Regions from separate parts of the Chelatococcus sp. GCM10030263 genome, predicted to be linked through region 2. Evidence: predicted binding sites of a transcription regulator. Region 2 holds the regulator's gene; the other holds the start of a gene.
The links. The regulator PhoB, encoded in region 2, activates phosphate uptake and scavenging genes when phosphate is short. The targets are predictions, from matches to a motif close to TGTCATNNANCTGTCAT.

Region 1: phnA (phosphonoacetate hydrolase) is a predicted target of PhoB. The motif match lies at 2,000-2,016, and genes of this name have one in related genera.

The regions. Positions count from the first base shown of each region.
Region 1 covers NZ_JBHTDB010000004.1:179,385-183,753, reverse strand. Annotated here, with positions in the region: gene ACFQU1_RS10170 (alkaline phosphatase family protein) at 1-713, opposite strand, end outside; gene phnA (phosphonoacetate hydrolase) at 714-1,958, opposite strand; gene ACFQU1_RS10160 (LysR substrate-binding domain-containing protein) at 2,147-3,082, shown strand; gene ACFQU1_RS10155 (Kelch repeat-containing protein) at 3,111-4,238, opposite strand.
Region 2 covers NZ_JBHTDB010000005.1:640,878-645,246, reverse strand. Annotated here, with positions in the region: gene pstA (phosphate ABC transporter permease PstA) at 1-196, shown strand, start outside; gene pstB (phosphate ABC transporter ATP-binding protein PstB) at 193-975, shown strand; gene phoU (phosphate signaling complex protein PhoU) at 1,015-1,734, shown strand; gene phoB (phosphate regulon transcriptional regulator PhoB) at 1,787-2,488, shown strand; gene ACFQU1_RS13260 (zinc-dependent metalloprotease family protein) at 2,880-4,369, shown strand, end outside.

The DNA.
Region 1 (4,369 bases), on a different contig from region 2:
ACGATGAGGAGGACGTCGTCGCCGGCGGCGCGAAGCCGCTCGACGGCGTCCGCGACGAGCGCGACATGGGCGTCCGCCGCCTGCAGCGCTGCCAGGTGCTCCGGCGCGCCGAGCGGCACCGCATGCTGTGTGGTGTCGGGATGGCCGAGCCACATGAGGGCGAAAGCGGGCCGGCGCTCGGTCAGTGCCTCAGCGACGAAGCGTTCCGCCATCGCCCGGTCGCCGAGGATGTCGGGGCCGACCTCGAGAGCACGCGCCAGCGGCACCGGCTCGCCCCCCGGCCCGAAGGAGCCGGCGCGGTGATAGACATGGCCGTGGCCGTCCGGATCATGGGCATAGGCCGCGCCCGGCGAGACATTGGAGAAGATGACCGTGCCGCCGCAATCGCGCGTGCGCTCGGCGAGCGTGGAGGCGGCAAGCGAGCGGCCGGTCACGCGCCGCTTATGGGCGAAGAAGCCGGGCTGGCCGACGTCGTGCACGGCAAAGCGGCCGTCCTCCACGAGCGCCATGGTATTGCCTTCGAGCTCGTGGCGCGCGGGCCGGCAGCCGGTTGCCAGATTCGACGAGCAGACCCGCGTGACCGACGGCACGGCGCTCCGGTGCGCGGCAAACCATTGCGACCGCTCCCGGAAGCGCATCAGGGTCGGGGTCGTGTCGGGGCGGACGAAGTCACGTCTCAGCCCATCGAGGATGACGGCCACCGCGCGCCGCATTCAGCCCTCCACCCCGTTCAGGACGAAATCGAAGATGTCGATATTGCGCAGCGGCGCCGTTTTTGCGCGCTGCACATAGGCCTCGCTCAGCCGATGCGAGACAATGAAGGGGACGGGCTGTTCGGCGAGGCTGCCGTGGGAGCGCAGGCGCTCCCCGGCGAGCTGCGAAAGGTCGTGGTCGATTGCCCGTGCGCCGAGCGCCACCCCTGCCCGGCCGACGACGGCGATGTCGCCTTCCCGATCCTCCGGCAGGTCGAAGCGCGCACAAGCCTCCTCGCGCGGCAGCGCGAGATCGATGCCGGGCAGACCGCGCAGGAAGGTCAGGACCTCGTCGCGACCGATCGTGTTACGGCGGAGATGCACCCGCACGAAGCCGCCCAACGCACCGTGGTGGCGCACGAAGGGATCGGTGATCGGACAGATCACGCGCGTCGCGCCGGGCCCGAACTCCGCATCCAGCTGGTCGCCGAGATAGACGACATTCGCCCCGCCCTCGGGCGTCGCCATGTCGGTCATGCCGTGATCGGCGACGATGCCGACGACGGCGCCGAGATCGAGAAGTGCTGCGAGCCGCATATCGACCGCCTGCATGAAGGCATTGGCCTCCGGCGTTCCCGGCGCGTGCTTGTGCTGCACATAATCCGACAGGGAGAGATAGATGATATCGGGCCGGCGCTCGGCGATCAGCCGGATCCCGGCATCGAGCACGAAGAGCGAGAGATCCGGGGAATAAGGATCGGGCGTCTCGCGACCGACGAGCTGCGGCACATCGGCGATGCCGTGCTCCGCCAGCGTGCAGAGCGCCGCCTTTTCCGCCGAGAAGGCGACGCCGGCGAGATCGCGGGCAAGTGCCTTGCGCAACTTGTCCTTGGCGGTGACGGCAATGACCTGGCCGCCTGCCTGCGAGAAGCGCGCCAGGATCGTATCGGCTCGCATCGGCGCCGCATCGACCATCATGATCTCGCGGCCGGTGGCACGGTCGAGATAGTAATTGCCGGACACGCCGTGTACCGAAGGCGGGGCGCCGCAGACGATCGAGACGTTGTTCGGATTGGTGAAGGTCGGCATGGCGGCGAGCGCCTCGGCTGCGAACCCCTGCCCCATCATCCGGTCGAGCGCCGGCACGACGCCCGCCTCCCGCGCCGCGGCGATATAGTCCGGGTCGCATCCGTCGAAACAGATGACGACGGTCGGCCGGCTCGGCCAATGGTAGGTTCGGCCGTTCACCTCCAGCGAAACCGGCATGTCGTCACGCGAAGCAGCAATCGTCGGCAAAACCGGCTCCTTGTAATACAAATGTCATGATAGGTCGCTAACCTCAGAGGTTTCGAGTAGATCAGCGACTATATTTCTGTTGTCTGCTGGATTACTGCATATTAGAGTCGGATGGTAAATCGAGTTTACTTCCGTCGCTGTGTGAGAAAGTGGAACACATGCAGCAACGCCTGCCGCCTTTGAAGGCGCTCATCGCTTTCGAGAGTGTCGTTCGCACCGGGAGCGTCACCGCGGCGGCCGACGAGTTGTTCGTCACGCATAGCGCGGTCAGCAAGCAGATCGCTGCGCTCGAGGCCTGGATCGGCGAGCCGCTCTTTGCCGAGAACCGGCGCGCGATGATGCCGACTCCGGCGGCGCTGCGCCTCGCCGACAGTGTCGGCATGGCGCTGAAGCTGATCAGCCAATCCCTCGATGCCTTCTCGGACCATGCCGAGAGTGTCCTGCTACGGGTGATCGCTCCGGCGACTTTCGCCATGCGCTGGCTTTTGCCGCGGCTGCCCGATTTCCAGCTCCTGCACGAGACGGTCCGCGTACGCGTGCGGCAGACGCATACGCCGGAGAGCTGGCTCGACATTCCCTTCGATCTGGCGATCCGGCGCGGCGGGCCGGTGCCGCCGCATTTCAAGGCGATCGCCTTCTTTCGGGAGGAACTCGGTCTCGTCTGCCGTCCCGATATTCTGCGCGGCGATGGGCGGCCAGTCGCCGAGATTGTCGCGACGCTACCGCTTCTCAAGGCGGAGACGCGGCCGGGCGAGCTCGAGAGCTGGCTTCTCACCGCGGAGGCATCCGTGCGGCTCGCCTCGCGCGCCGTTTCCTTCCCGCATTTCTACACCGCGCTGGAGGCAGCGATCGCCGGGGCCGGCGCGGTCGTCGCACCCGTCAAGGTGCTGGAGGATCTGCTCCACCGCGGGGATCTCGTGGAAATCGACCCGAGCGTGCGCCTGCAGGGCCCCGATTATGTCGCTCTCTATGATGAGGGCGCTGCGGACACATCGGCTCAAGCGCTGTTTGCCAACTGGCTCGCCTCCATCCCCAGCCATGTTCTGCAACACGCACCGGGCGCGAGGCGCCAGGGCAGCCTGGTCGCGATCTGAACGCGACAGACCCGCAGGTCGCGGTTTCTCAAGTCAGCGCGAAGGCCTCGTGCACGGCCGACTGTAACGCGCCGCCGAGGACGGCACCGCCACCCGCCACATAGATGCGGTCGCCGAGCACGGTCGCGCCGACGGCATGGCGCGGGGTCGGCATGGGAGCGTGCTGCTGCCATGCATCCGTCGCCGGATCGTAGCTCTCCGTCTGTCCGAACACTTTGGCCTGGCGTGGCACGCCTTGGCTCAGGATGCCGGCCTCGCCGCCCATCGCAAAAAGGCGGTCGCGATAGACCACGAGCCCGTGGCCGGACCGCGCCGTCGGCATGACCGCGCGTTCCTCCCAGGTGTCGCGCTCGGGCAGATAGACGTGGTGGAGATCGGTATTGTATTCGAAGGTGTTGAAGCGCCCGCCGATGATGTGGATCACCCCGTTGTGGGCGACGCAGCCGACATGGTCGCGTGCGCCGGGCAGCGGCTTCCTCGCCGTCCATTGGTCGCTCTGCGGGTCGTAGACCTCGTGCCAGCCGACGCTCGCCCGCTCGGCGACGGGTGCGCCGGCTCCGCCGACGAGGTGGATCTTGCCACCGAGCGCGACAGCCGCCGCGGCGCCCCGGGCACGCGGCAGAGGGGCGATGGCGCTCCACCGGTCCGCTGCGACATCATAGGCATATACATTGGTGTCGGGATTGCGGTTCTGCTCGATGAAACCGCCGAAAGCATAGATCCGCCCGGCATCGGCCGCGACAGCCACGTGGTTGGCGCCGCGCGGCAGCGGTGCCGCATCGAACCAGCGATCCGCGCCGGGGTCATAGACATGGTGGTAGGCGCGGTCGACGCGACCCTCGCCATAGCCGCCGACGATATGCATGCGGCCGGCCCAGGCCGTCGCCCAGGCCATTTCGCTACGCGGGAGCGGCAGAGGCGCCCGCGCGATCCACTGACCCTGCGGTCCTTTCGGGGCGGGGCTGTCGACGACGCGTTGCGCCTCTTGCTCCGGCTCGAGATGGTGCACGAAGCCCCCGCCCTGCAGGCGGGAATAGGGCGCGGGCGAAGGCGGTGCTTCCTTCAGCGGCGGCAGGTGATCGGAATGCTGCGCGAGCGCCTCGGCTCCGAATGCGGCCGATGCGAGCCCTGTCGCGAGAAAGGTTCGGCGGTCCATCGGGTACCTCGTGGAAGGACTATGAAGCGTCGACGATAAGGCACGGGAGCAGCCTCGGCCAGAACGGCCGAAGCCCTGCCGAAGGCGGGCCGTTCACAGCCTTGCGAGTGGCCGGTGCGGCTCATCGGATG
Region 2 (4,369 bases):
GCTCAACAACCAGTTCTGGAGCGCCGACCTCAACCAGCCGATGGCGAGCTTGCCCGTCGTGATCTTCCAGTTCGCGCTCAGCCCCTACAAGGACTGGCAGCAGCTGGCCTGGGTCGGCGCACTCATCATCACCTTCGCCGTTCTCGCCCTCAGCATCACGGCACGGGCGCTCGCCTCGTCGGGGAACTCGAAATGACACCCACTGCCACTGATAACGCCCGCGCCGAGAAGGTCTCGGTCCGCAATCTCAAGTTCTACTACGGCGATACGCTCGCGCTGAAGGGCATCAATCTGCCGCTCTATCAGAATATCGTCACCGCCTTCATCGGCCCGTCCGGTTGCGGCAAGTCCACACTGCTGCGTGTCTTGAACCGGATGTACGATCTTTATCCGAAGCAGCGCGCGGAGGGTGAAGTTCTCGTGGACGGTGACAACGTGCTCAGCCCGAAGCAGGATCTCAACATGCTTCGCGCCAAGGTCGGCATGGTCTTCCAGAAGCCGACGCCCTTCCCGATGTCGATCTATGACAATATCGCCTTCGGGATCCGGCTCTATGAGAGCCTCGACAAGGCCGAGCTCGACGTGCGCGTGGAGTCGGCGCTACGGCGCGCGGCCTTGTGGGAGGAAGTGAAGGACAAGCTCCACACGAGCGGTCTCGGCCTCTCGGGCGGTCAGCAGCAGCGCCTGTGCATCGCCCGGACCGTGGCAGTCAAGCCGGAGGTCATTCTGCTGGACGAGCCCTGTTCGGCGCTCGATCCGATCTCGACCGCCAAGGTCGAGGAGCTGATCGACGAGTTGAAGCGTGACTATACGATCGCCATCGTCACGCACAACATGCAGCAGGCGGCGCGTGTGTCGCAGTATACGGCGTTCATGTATCTCGGCGACCTCGTCGAGTTCGACGAGACGTCGAAAATATTCACGGTGCCGCAAGACAAGCGCACACAGGACTATATCACCGGCCGCTTCGGTTGAGACCGAGCCGTCAGACGACGAACAGGGGATCACAGGCCGATGGCTGAGCATACCGTCACCTCCTTCGATCAGGAACTCGACCTGCTGCGCAGCAGGATCGTCGAGATGGGCGGCGTCGCCGAGAAGATGCTTGGTGATGCCACCGCCGCACTCGTCCGCCGCGACGTCAGTCTCGCGCAGGCGGTGATCACCGGCGACGCCCGTCTCGACGGATTGCAGCGCGATATCGAGGAACTCGCCGTGATGACGATCGCACGCCGGCAGCCCATGGCTGTCGACCTGCGCGAGCTCATCTCGGCCATCCGCGTCGCCGCCGATCTCGAGCGGATCGGCGATCTCGCCAAGAACACGAGCAAGCGCGTTGTCGCCGTCAGCGGCGAAACTCAACCGCCGAAGCTCGTCGTCGGCGTGCAGCATATGAGCGACCTGGTCCAGGGCCAGCTCAAGGACGTGCTCGACGCTTATGTGCAGCGTGACGAGACACGGGCGCTCGACGTCTGGCAGCGCGACGACCGCATCGATGCGCTCTACACGTCGATCTTCCGCGAACTTCTCACCTATATGATGGAAGACCCGCGCAACATCACCTTCTGCACGCATCTCCTCTTTCTGGCCAAGAATATCGAGCGGATCGGAGATCACACGACCAATATCGCCGAGACCGTCCACTACCTCGTGACGGGCATCACGCTGGGTGTCGACCGCCCGAAGGGCGACACATCGAGCTTCACGACCGTCACGACGGAGCCCAACGCCTGAAGATCGGGGCTCTGAGCCAATGGCAAACGGGCATGACGTCATGGACAGGCCGATGGGACCACGCATTCTGATCGTTGAGGACGAAGAGCCGCTGACGTTGCTGTTGCGTTACAACCTGGAAGCGGAAGGCTACGTGGTCGACAATGTCGCCCGTGGCGACGAGGCAGAAGTTCGCCTGCGCGAAACGGTGCCCGACCTCGTCCTTCTCGATTGGATGCTGCCGGGCTTGTCCGGTATCGAGCTCTGCCGGCGTGTGCGGGCGCGTGAGGAAACGCAGCGCCTGCCCATCATCATGCTGACCGCGCGCGGCGAGGAGGCCGAGCGCGTGCGCGGGCTGGCGACCGGCGCCGACGACTATATCGTCAAGCCCTTCTCCGTGCCGGAGCTTCTGGCACGGGTCAGGGCCCTGCTCCGCCGCACCAAGCCCGGGCAGGTCGCGACCCAGCTCATCGCCGGCGACATCGAGCTCGACCGTGAGACGCATCGCGTCAAGCGCGGCGGGCGCGAGCTTCACCTCGGCCCGACGGAGTTCAAGCTGCTCGAGTTCCTGATGCAGAGCCCCGGCCGCGTCTTCACGCGCGAGCAACTGCTCGACCGCGTCTGGGGGCATGACGTCTATATCGACGAGCGTACCGTCGACGTGCATGTCGGCCGCCTGCGCAAGGCGATCAACCGCATGCGCCGGCCGGACCCGATCCGCACGGTGCGCGGCGCGGGCTATTCCTTCGACGAGACTTTCTCGAAAACGGGCTGAGCCGGGCAAAGCCGCTTTAGACGTCATGGAGTAGACGCCGCCACTGTGCGCCCGAGAACGCTGGTGCTTGCACTCAGGCCAAGGGGGCCGGATATCGACTCTCGGAGGTCGAGGTGCACCTGATCCGGAGTCAGCCGCCCTTGATCACCTGAGCCATCGTGGTTCGCGAAGCGGTAGAACCCGTCCGCTCGACAAGCCGGACCAGCTCGCCACAGCTGGTCACATCTAAATAGCCGAGCATCAACGCGACCGAACGGTCTCATTTAGCGAATTGCAAGCGACAGTGATCGCGAGGTCAGAGTCACAGATCATAGTTGCGGCTGCATAAAATTTAATACAATGATATAGCATTGATTATATTAATGTATATGTGATATATTAGAGGTTTATTATGAGCAGTATTTCCGGAAGCAGCAACACGGACCTTTCCCAATCCCTTTCTGTGAGGGCCGATAAAGGTCCGGAGTTTACATTGCCACCTGCGCTGCCGCCCTCGGCGGATCCGGGCGATCATCCGGAGTTCAAACTTCCGCCGCCCTCCAACGAGCCAAGCGCCCAACTGGAACTCACACCGCCCCCCGCGGGCAGCCATGTCGACCCGATCGCCAGCGCGGTCACTTCTCTGACGCCTAACGACATAGACGGAGGTCAGCTTCCATCGGGTTACAGAAGCATAACATTCACTCTAAGCAATGGAAATTGGCGTAAATATTTAACCCTTCCAAAAAACCCCAACGACGGAGATCAAGTAACTATCGCATCAAGCGCGACACTCTTGGCGACTTTAACAGGAGAAAATTTAGAGGCAAGCAGCATAAACATCGCCAGTGGGAACAAATATACGTTCCAATATGATTTCAAAGAAAATCTATGGCGCTTTATGCCTCCTTCGAGCGACATGATGTCACCATCGACCGTGAGCGAGAATATCCCAGACGTCGCCAAAGGCAGCGCTCTCAGCATTTACACGATGTATAACGGCAGCTGGGCACCGAGCATCAAGCTTCCCGCGCATGCCGACGACAGCGCCGTGATCCTCGTTCATTCAGAGGCCACATATAATTCCAAGATCAACGGCGATAACCTTTTATATGCCGGCACGACAGATATCACGGCGGGCGATGCCTATGCATTCAAATACATGGCTCGCTTCGGCAAATGGGTGCTCGATAGAGGCCCCACGACGGAGCTGAACGCGACCGACGCGACGGCGGCCATGCCGCGGCCAACGACGCCGATAACGGTGGTGGACTTTTCGGACGAGAGTTTCCTGCCGCAGATCAAGCTGCCCGAAACGGCAGGCGATCGCGACCGCGTGATTCTGCGCTCCACTGCAGCGACGACGGCTGAAATTGATAGCTCGAACATCAACAATCCGGGCCCCACGAAACTGCACAACGGCGACACCTACGAGTTCCTCTACATTGCGGAAAAGCAGAAATGGGAGATGGTGCGAAGCCCGGATACCACCTACCGAGCCGGCGATCTGACCGACGGCAAACTGCCGCCCTTGGACAGGCCGAAGATCTTGGTTCACGTATCCGACGGCAACTGGCAGGCCAACATCGAATTGCCGCCCGGCCAACCATCCGGGAGCAGAGTTGTGTTCGACACCGTGGCCGCATGGAGTTTTTCGGTTACGGCCGGCAGCCAACGCTATCAGATCGACCAGGGCGAGACGGTCGCCTTCATCGTTAACGAAAAGGGCGAGTGGGAGCGGGAGACCATTACCATCGATCTGCTGCTGCTCTATAGCCATAAGGCCGCCGAAGATGTCGGCGAGCAAACAGTAAAAGACTATCTTCGCGATAGCTTTCAACTCACAAACGAGGCACTCGAGAACTCCGGAGCTAACTTCCGCTTCCGACAGGTCGGCACGGA